DNA from 4 places in the Streptomyces sp. NBC_00989 genome. Region 2 is predicted to be linked to each of the others. Evidence: riboswitches for the same ligand, from Rfam matches in the RefSeq annotation. Region 2 holds a riboswitch; each other region holds the start of a gene.
The links. Region 2 has a riboswitch for cyclic di-AMP ahead of OG714_RS29990 (transglycosylase family protein). Riboswitches for the same ligand answer to the same signal wherever they lie in the genome.
Positions count from the first base shown of each region.

Region 1: another riboswitch for cyclic di-AMP. It lies ahead of OG714_RS14755 (M23 family metallopeptidase); the one in region 2 lies ahead of OG714_RS29990 (transglycosylase family protein).
Region 3: another riboswitch for cyclic di-AMP. It lies ahead of OG714_RS22040 (transglycosylase SLT domain-containing protein); the one in region 2 lies ahead of OG714_RS29990 (transglycosylase family protein).
Region 4: another riboswitch for cyclic di-AMP. It lies ahead of OG714_RS43040 (C40 family peptidase); the one in region 2 lies ahead of OG714_RS29990 (transglycosylase family protein).

Region 1 is NZ_CP108728.1:3,442,938-3,445,130, forward strand. It holds gene OG714_RS14750 (GntR family transcriptional regulator) at 1-227, opposite strand, end outside; gene OG714_RS14755 (M23 family metallopeptidase) at 416-1,171, opposite strand; cyclic di-AMP (ydaO/yuaA leader) riboswitch at 1,185-1,344, opposite strand; gene OG714_RS14760 (M16 family metallopeptidase) at 1,560-2,193, opposite strand, start outside.
Region 2 is NZ_CP108728.1:6,732,379-6,734,571, reverse strand. It holds gene eno (phosphopyruvate hydratase) at 1-227, opposite strand, end outside; gene OG714_RS29990 (transglycosylase family protein) at 561-1,256, opposite strand; cyclic di-AMP (ydaO/yuaA leader) riboswitch at 1,266-1,439, opposite strand; gene OG714_RS29985 (transglycosylase family protein) at 1,633-2,193, opposite strand, start outside.
Region 3 is NZ_CP108728.1:5,048,991-5,051,183, reverse strand. It holds gene OG714_RS22045 (HAD family hydrolase) at 1-475, shown strand, start outside; gene OG714_RS22040 (transglycosylase SLT domain-containing protein) at 609-1,088, opposite strand; cyclic di-AMP (ydaO/yuaA leader) riboswitch at 1,094-1,295, opposite strand; gene OG714_RS22035 (CocE/NonD family hydrolase) at 1,527-2,193, opposite strand, start outside.
Region 4 is NZ_CP108728.1:9,594,105-9,596,297, reverse strand. It holds gene OG714_RS43045 (hypothetical protein) at 1-251, shown strand, start outside; cyclic di-AMP (ydaO/yuaA leader) riboswitch at 624-803, shown strand; gene OG714_RS43040 (C40 family peptidase) at 807-1,280, shown strand; gene OG714_RS43035 (ATP-binding protein) at 1,554-2,012, opposite strand.

The sequences.
Region 1 (2,193 bases), 3.3 Mb from region 2:
TCGGCCGCCTCCTGCTCGGTCGGTTCCGCGACGCACGCGCCCGCGTGCCGCCGGGTCACCACGAACCCCTCGGCCTCCAGCGTGCGCAGGGCCTCCCGGACGGGGACGCGCGAGACCCCGTACCGGCGCGCGAGGAGTTCCTCCGTGAGCCGGCTGCCGCGCTCGTAGACACCGGCGACGATGTCGTCCCGGATCGCCGTGCATACCGAGTGCGCCGGAATACGCATGTCCGACCTCCGCCTTAATCCCCGTGAAACGTCGACGATTGACGTGTGTTCCGTGACTCTATTGCAATGAGCGGGAATTTCCGATGGCGGGCCGGAATCCATGGATATTTTTTGGACAGGAGGGCTCCGGAAACGCCGAAAGCCCCGGCCGGGCGGGCCAGGGCTTCGGGAAGTGCGGCGCTGTGTCGTCAGACGTTCACGCCGTGCTTGCGGAGGTAGGCGACGGGGTCTACGTCGGAGCCGTACTCGGCGGTCGTGCGGGCCTCGAAGTGGAGGTGCGGTCCGGTGACGTTGCCGGTCGCCCCGGAGAGGCCGATCTGCTCGCCCGGGGTGACCGTCTGGCCGACGGAGACACCGATGGACGACAGGTGGCCGTACATGGTGTACATGCCGTCGGCCATCTTGATCACGACCTGATTGCCGTACGAGCCTCCCCAGCCGGCCTCGACGACGGTGCCGGAGCCGACCGCGTGCACGGAGGTGCCGGTCGAGGCGTGGAAGTCGATGCCGGTGTGGGCACCGGAGGACCAGAGGGAACCGCCGGTCTTGTAGCCGGTGGAGACGTACGAGCCGGTGACCGGTGCGACGAAGGTGTTGAGCCTCTTGCGCTCGGCGGCGCGGGCGGCGCGTACCTCGGCCTCGCGCTCCGCCTTGGCCTGCGCGGCGGCCTTGGCCCGGGCGGTCTCCTTGGCCAGCGTTTCAGCGGCGGCCTGCTGCTGGGCGACGGCCTGGGCGTCGATCTTCTCGGCCACGGAGTCGCCCATGGCGACGACGGGGGTGAGACCGGTCTGTTCGGGGGCGGGCTCCGCGGCGAACGCCGGGGCGCTCGCGAGGGTGCCGACGACGCCGGTGGTGGTGAGGGCCGCGACACTCGCGACACGAACGGTGGTGCGGTGGGTCCGGCTCGGGCGACGGTGCTTCCCGGTGGCGCGGGTGAACGCCATGGAGTGGCTGGTCCTTTCCTTCCTTCTCGCCTACCGGGTTAGCTGACGGGTTCGGAGCAGGAAGGTCTCCTACGGACCCCCTCGCTGTGCGCGCGGGCGTCCGATTCACCCCAGGGACATGGGTCCCCGGCTCCCCTGGCTCGCGCCGTACGGGGACTCGGCGATGACTGTCCGGTGCCACGAGTGCGGCGCGGTGCCTGACGGACAGCCGGACCGACGCTAAGGGGGGCCACTTTCAATCCCCAAACGGATCACGGGTTTTGTTGCACATGCCACAGGGCAGACAGGCAACCTCTCCCCCAATTCGGACATTAGGGGGGCCCTGATGACTCTTCAGTCACCAGGGCCCCCACACGCGCGTGCCGCCGATCGGCTCCCTGCTTGTCGTCTACTCGGCCGGGACGACGGTCACTTCGCCGATACCGAGAGCCTCGACGGGCTCCTTGATCTGCTCCGCGTCGCCGACCAGGATCGTCACCAGACGGTCCACCGGGAAGGCGTTCACGACCGCCGCGGTGGCCTCCACGGTGCCGGTCGCGGCGAGCTGCTGGTACAGCGTCGCCTGGTAGTCGTCGGGCAGGTGCTGCTCGACCTGGTCGGCCAGCGTGCTGGCCACGGCCGCGGCGGTCTCGTACTTGAGCGGCGCCACCCCGACGAGGTTCTGCACGGCGATGTCCCGCTCGGCGTCGGTGAGTCCGCCCTCGGCGAGCTTGCGCAGCACCGTCCACAGGTCGTCCAGCGCGGGACCGGTGTTCGGGGTGTCCACGGAGCCGCTGATGGCGAGCATCGAGGCACCCGTGCCGTCGGGTGCCGAACGCAGCACCTGGCCGAACGCCCGCACACCGTAGGTGTAGCCCTTCTCCTCGCGCAGGACGCGGTCCAGGCGGGAGGTGAGGGTGCCGCCGAGGCAGTACGTGCCGAGCACCTGGGCGGGCCACACGCGGTCGTGCCGGTCGGCGCCGACGCGGCCGATGAGCAGCTGCGTCTGGACTGCGCCGGGACGGTGCACGATCACGACCCGC
Region 2 (2,193 bases):
TGCTCGATGACGGCGAGGACGGCCTTCTCGACACCCTTGCCGCCGTAGCGGTTGGGGTCACCGTCACGCAGCTCGATGGCCTCGAAGGCACCCGTGGAGGCGCCGGACGGAACGGCGGCACGACCCGTGCTGCCGTCGTCGAGGCCGACCTCGACCTCGACCGTGGGGTTGCCTCGGGAGTCCAGGATTTCCCGGGCTACGACGACGTCGATGGACGGCACGAGCATCTCCTTCTTGGGGATCTGACGCGGCTACGGCAACACCGCAGCGGCTCTGCGAGACGAGCCTAACCGGCTCGGGGCGATTGGCCATCCGGTCGGCCGTCTGTTGGACAGAACCGAGAGTAAATTGTTTCCGAACGGAACAAAGAGTCCCGCGGAAGAACACGGGGACACAAAAAGCCCCGCCCCGGTGCGTACGGGGGAACACGCACCGGAGCGGGGAGCCCGTGGGGGACGGGGGTGACCCTCACGAGGTCTCCATGGTGGACACCACGGATGTGAGGGCGCTGTGGTTCAGCTACGAGCCCGATATGTCACTCGGGACATCGTTTTGGGACGTCACTTCAGGTGGAGCTGCTGGCCCGGGAAGATGAAGTCGGCGTCGTCGATGATGTCCTTGTTCAGCTTGAACAGCTGCTGCCAGCCGCCCTTCACCTTGTGCTTCTCGGCGATGGCGCTGAGGGTGTCGCCCTTGACGACCTTGTACTCGCCGTCACCCTTCTTGACCTTCTTGCCGGTCGGGGTGGTGACGGTCTTCTTGGCGGCCGGACGCTCGGCGGAGCGGGAGGCGGTGGTGTCGCCCGTGGAGCGCTCGGTGGTGCTCTTGGAGGAGCTGGAGCTGCTGGAGCCGCTCGACGAGCTGGAGCTGCCGCCGGAGTAGGCGGCGCCCGACAGGCCGGTGCCACAGGTGGGCCAGGCGCCCTTGCCCTGGGCGGCGAGAACCTTCTCGGCGACGGCGATCTGCTGGGACTTGGAGGCCTGGTTCGCGGTGGAGGCGTAGGCGGTGCCGCCGTACGCGGCCCACGTCGAGGCGGAGAACTGAAGGCCGCCGTAGTAGCCGTTACCGGTGTTGATGGACCAGTTGCCGCCGGACTCGCAGCTGGCGACCGTGTCCCACTCGGACGCGGTGGCGGCGGAGGCGCTGCCGGTCGCCATGAGCGGGGCGGCTATCGCGACACCGGTGACGCCAGCGAGCGTGGCGACGCGGGTGGCCTTGGACGGACGGCGGTGCTTGCCCTTGCTGGAAAACAGCATGGAAAATCCCAATCCCCTCACCGACGCCTGCGAGGTGAGCTGTCGGGTTCGGGCCGTGTGAGTTGCCCGGCCGCACACCTCTCGGTGCGCGACTTAACCCCAAGCCGGTTCCGGTCGTCTCTCAACTCCCGGGCCCGGCACTTACCTTGGGTCCCCCGCTCCTGCCTACGGCGCTTGACGCGACGAATGTTCCCGGAGGCCGCTGGCAGGACTCGGCGTTGCGGCAACCGGACGCTCGTGGTGACGAGCGGCCTTGACCGTAGACAGGGAATCGGCGGAATTTCAAAGACGATCAGGGCTTCTGAGACTCATCCCACACTTTGATCAAACCGGACATTCAGCTCGAAGCGTGACGTGAACTCCCGCCGTTCGCTTGCTACTTTTCGTCCGCTTCCGTACCCACGTCCAAGGTCTGACCGGCGGCGATCTGGGTCGGATCGGCGCCTATCACCTTTTTGTTCTCGGCGTAGAGCGCACGCCATCCGCCGTCGAAGCCAAGGGAGTCGGCGATGGACGCGAGGGAGTCGCCGGCGCGGACGGTATAGGTCTGCGGCGACACATTTTCCTCGGCGCTGGCCCCGCGGTGCTTGCCGGCACTCTGCTGAGTGCTCTGCTGCCCGCCCTGCTGGTCGCTCTGCCGGTCATCGGAATCACCGAGCGCGCCGGTGTCGACGAGGCTCCACTTGCCCACCGCCTGGGCCGAGTTGTCCGATTCGTCGAGCTTCGGGGAGGCGGCGACCGAGTCGTTGCCCTTCGAGGGGGTGGTGGACTTGTCGGACTTGGCGGAGTTGTCCGTCGCGGCGGGCGAGGGGCTGTCGGTCGACGAGTCGCCGGACGCGTCGGACGAAGTCGAGTCCGTGGTGCCCGAGTCGGACAACCCGGAGGAAGCAGACGAGTCGGACGAACTGTCGGAATCAGAGCCGGAGTCGGAGGAGTC
Region 3 (2,193 bases), 1.7 Mb from region 2:
GGTCGACCAGGACGGCGTGGACGGCCTCACCCTGATCGAGCCCGGCTACCTGATGCCGCACCCCACGCTCCCCGCGGTACGGGTGGGCCGACGCGACGACCTCTGGTGCGAACCCATCAGCAAGGTGCTGCTCCGTCACCCCGCCCTGGCGGACGACGAGTTGGCGTCCACGGCGCGTTCGGTGGTCGGTTCCCTGGCCTCGGTCACCATGTCGGGCCCCGGCACCGTCGAACTCCAGCCACTCGGCATCACCAAGGCGACGGGCCTGGCCCTGGCCGCCCGCCACTTGGGCCTGACCCCGTCCGACACCATCGCCTTCGGCGACATGCCGAACGACATCCCGATGTTCGACTGGGCAGCGCATGGAGTGGCGATGGCCAACGCTCATCCCGAACTCAAGGCGGTGGCGGACGAGGTGACGTCCTCGAACGAGGACGACGGAATCGCGCTGGTACTTGAAAGACTCTTCAGCTGAGCTATGAATGGCCCCGAAGGGGCGCATTCAGGGGCGCGGGGCTGTGTCTATTTGCGGCTCCGCCGCGCGGGCGCGATCAGCCACGACGGTGCGAGAGCCAACAAACAACCCGTCGTGGCTGATCCAACAGTTTCTAGTAAGCCCCGTAAACGTTGTCGATCGACCCGTACACCGCCGCCGCGTAGTTGCAAGCAGCCGTGATGTTCGCAACCGGGTCGTACGGGTCAAACGAAGTCCCGGCCACGTGATACGCGTTGAACGTCGGGTCGATCACCTGGAGCAGCCCCTTCGACGGCGTACCGGCCGCCGCGTTGGAGTCCCAGTTGTTGATCGCGTACTGGTTGCCGGAGGACTCACGGATCACGTTGCGGTAGATCCCGTTGTACGTCCCCGGAATCCCCTTCTGCGCCATGATCGCGAGCGACTCCCGGATCCACCCGTCAAGGGTGTTGGGGTACCCGGCGAGCGTGGTCGAGGCGGCGGTGGTCGACGTGGTGGCCGCGGACGCGGTGGTCGCACCGACGATCGGCAGGGCGAGTATCGCGGTACCCGTGCCGGCGACGACGAGGCGGCGGACGAGGCGGGCGCGGCGGGACTGAGCGGTTGCAGGCATGACGAGGTTCCTCTCCGTCGCCTGCGAGGTGAGCTGTCGGGTTCGGGCTGGGAGGTGCCCGGCCACGCCCTCGCGGACGTGACTTAACCCCAAGCCGTTCCGGTCGCGACGACCGGTCCGGCGACTTACCTGGTTCCCCCGCTCCTGCCGTGCGAGAAGTTCGTGACTGGGATGCCGGGCGGCGGCAGGATTCGGCGTTCCGCTCGACAGGCCGGGAACGTATGCGAGAGCACATGTCCGGAACAAGTGGCGGAATCACACCTAACCCCTATTGACCTTGGTCTGAGGCGTATGGGGCACTTGATCCTTTGCGCGAGCCAAGGGTCAACTGTCAAATGCCGTAAGGGAAAACGCGGGCAGACCAGGACACAGGTCACGCACAGAAACGCGTGACCCAACTCACGGGAGGATTAAGAACGGCAAATCGGGCATTCAACCTCAACTGGCAGTTCTCGGAATCCTTTTCTCCCATGTCCGGTGAAAGATCACCTCGTCGCCCTCGGTGCAGATGACCTCATTGGAGGTAATAAAGTCCGTTTCGTCGCAAGTAATCTCGGAGCGCGTCCGCACGGTCGTGTCCCACCCCAGCTCCGGCCGGTGCAACCGGATCGACCAGTCGGACCGCGCACGGGCCGACAGCGGATCCGACTCGTCGATCGTGTACGTCTCCAGCGCGTCCTCGGTGAACTCGAGACCGTCCGGGTACACGCGCGTGCCGCCGTACCGGGGGTCCACCTCCAGCCGCCACTCGCCCTTCGCGACATCCCGTACGACCAGCCGCTCGGGGCGCGGTTCGTCCAGCGTGGCCGGGTAGTTGACCCCGAGCGGCTCGGCCTCCTCGGGTTCGTCGAAACGAATACCGGAGGTCAACTCCTGCTCCCGCACCGGGAGTTCGAGCGCGCTCCCCTCCGGGTCCAGCGTGAACCCCGCCGCCGACTCCGGCTGCGGCCAGATCCACGGCCAGTACGCCGACGACACCGCGAGCCGGATGCGGTGCCCGGGCGGGAACGCGTGCCCGATGCCGTTCAGCTCGAAGGTCACGTCCTCGGTGGTGCCCGGCGTCCACGGCACCGCCCGGTCCCGCCCGTGCCGCGCCGACAGGTTC
Region 4 (2,193 bases), 2.9 Mb from region 2:
TCGACCGTTATCTGGATGTGGCCGACCTGCTCGGCCGTATCAACCCGGCGCACCACGGTGACACGTACCGTGGACTGAGGGCCGCCCAGGCGCTCGTGGCCAAGGCCGCAGAGCTGCGGGACGCGCTGGCGCTGATGCACCAGCGGGGCGAGACCGAACTGCACGCCCCCACCCTCGCGCGGGCGCTGCGCGTGCTGGACGGGGAGCGCCGCACGGCGCGCGTCACCCTCCCCGCACCCTCCGACAGTTGAGGGACGCGGAGCCGTCCCGGGCGGACGCGTCTCGCCGAAGGCGCGTCCGGGACCGAGTCGAAACGGACCAAACGGCGTACCCCCGTTCGGAGTAGACGCCCCTCCTTCGACAAGGCCGTTGGGGTTGCGCAACGCGCGTAGTCCAGGGGGAGCGGTGGGGCGTTCCGGCGCTGGTCCGGGGGCATTTGACCCCCTCGACACCTATTCGAACATCCCGGTGTCCACCCGAACGGGTGAGTGGTGAGTAACCCCACAAATCCCCGATTCCGTTGGGATTTTCAGACATCAATAGGTCAAGATCCCTGTCTGACGACAAGACCCCGCCGCAGCGGCGGGGCGATCCGGGCGGACGCCGAGTCCTGCCGCCACCCGGATGACAGGTCGACAGGATTGCATCGGCAGGAGTGGAGGACCCAAGCACGACGGGTCGCCGGGACGGTCACGCCATGACCGGGTCGAGCAGCCCTTGGGGTGAAGCCGCGTCAGCGGCCGGGCAACTTCGCCAGCCCGAATCCGACAGGTCATCCTTCACAGGCGGCTGACGAAGGGTTGCGCATGACTGCGCTCAATCGTGTCCCGTCGCTGATGGTCAGGGCCGGTACGGCCTCGGCTTTCGCCATCGCCGCTGTTGGCGGTTCCGTCGTGATACCGGGCGTCGCATCCGACGCCGCGGCCGCGACACCCGCGACGAAGGCACTCCAGGTCGCGGCGTCCAAGAAGGGCGCTCCGTACAGGTACGGGGCCACCGGACCGGGCCGCTTCGACTGCTCGGGGCTCACGCTGTACTCGTACAAGAAGGCAGGCAAGAAACTGCCCCGTACGGCGGCCCAGCAGTACAACAAGTCCCACCACATCTCGGCCAAGAGCCGCAAGGCCGGGGACCTCGTCTTCTTCCACTCGGGCTCCAGCGTCTACCACGTCGGCATCTATGCCGGCAAGGGAAAGATCTGGCATGCCCCGAAGACCGGGGACGTGGTGAGGCTGCAGAAGATCTGGACCAAGAGCGTCTGGTACGGCCGGGTCAGCTAGGGCCTGTCCAGCGGATCAGGTCGCAGGAAATCGGCGGTGCGTGATCGGCGCCGGTGAGCGGGGCGTGGTGCGTGCAGCTGCAAGACGGAGGAGGGCGTCAACGCGGAGCGTTGGCAACCGACGACGCGGCAGATGTGCGTGCCACGCCCCGCGTCTGCGACAGGATCCGCCGGACAGGTCCTGGGACCCGTCCGAATGAATCTCCCGAGGGGGTGGCGGCCACCTGACAGGCCGCCACCCCCTCGGGTGTCCAGGGACGTTCACCACGCCGCTCTACGGCTCCTGCTGGCCCCCGGCCGTCACCGGCCGGGCCGGTACCGTCCAGGGCACCTCGATGGAGACCGTCTTGCCGCCCTCCAGGGTGGGCCGGACCTTGAGCTTTCCGCCGCACTCCGCGGTCAGCCAGCGAATGATCACCATGCCCCGGCCGTTGTCCTGCTGGACAGCGGCCGGCAGGCGTTTCGGGAACCGGGGATGGCTGTCGGTGACCCCGATGCGCAGCCGTTCGTCACGCTCCAGCTCGATGTCCACCGTAAAGGTGGGTGACTGCCCGAAGGTGTGCTGTACGGCGTTGGTGGCGAGTTCGGAGACGATGAGGCGGATGGTGTCGGCGACCTCCGTGTCCGCCGGAAGGCCCCATTCCACCAGGGTTCCGACCACGTAGGTGCGGGCGGTGGAGACCGAGGCGGGATCGCTCGGCAGAGTGACGGATGCTTCCAGATGGTCTGCCATGGCGCGGTCGTCCCTTTCCCGCGGGACCGGTGTCCGACACGGAGCGGATGGTTCGAGTACGGTCCCGGACTGGTGCTTCTTCGCCAGACTGCCATTACCGCGTCGGTAACGGTGCCGATCCACCAAGATATGCATATATCTGTCGCTCGAAGCGGTGAACTCTGCGACCCCAGACCGTATT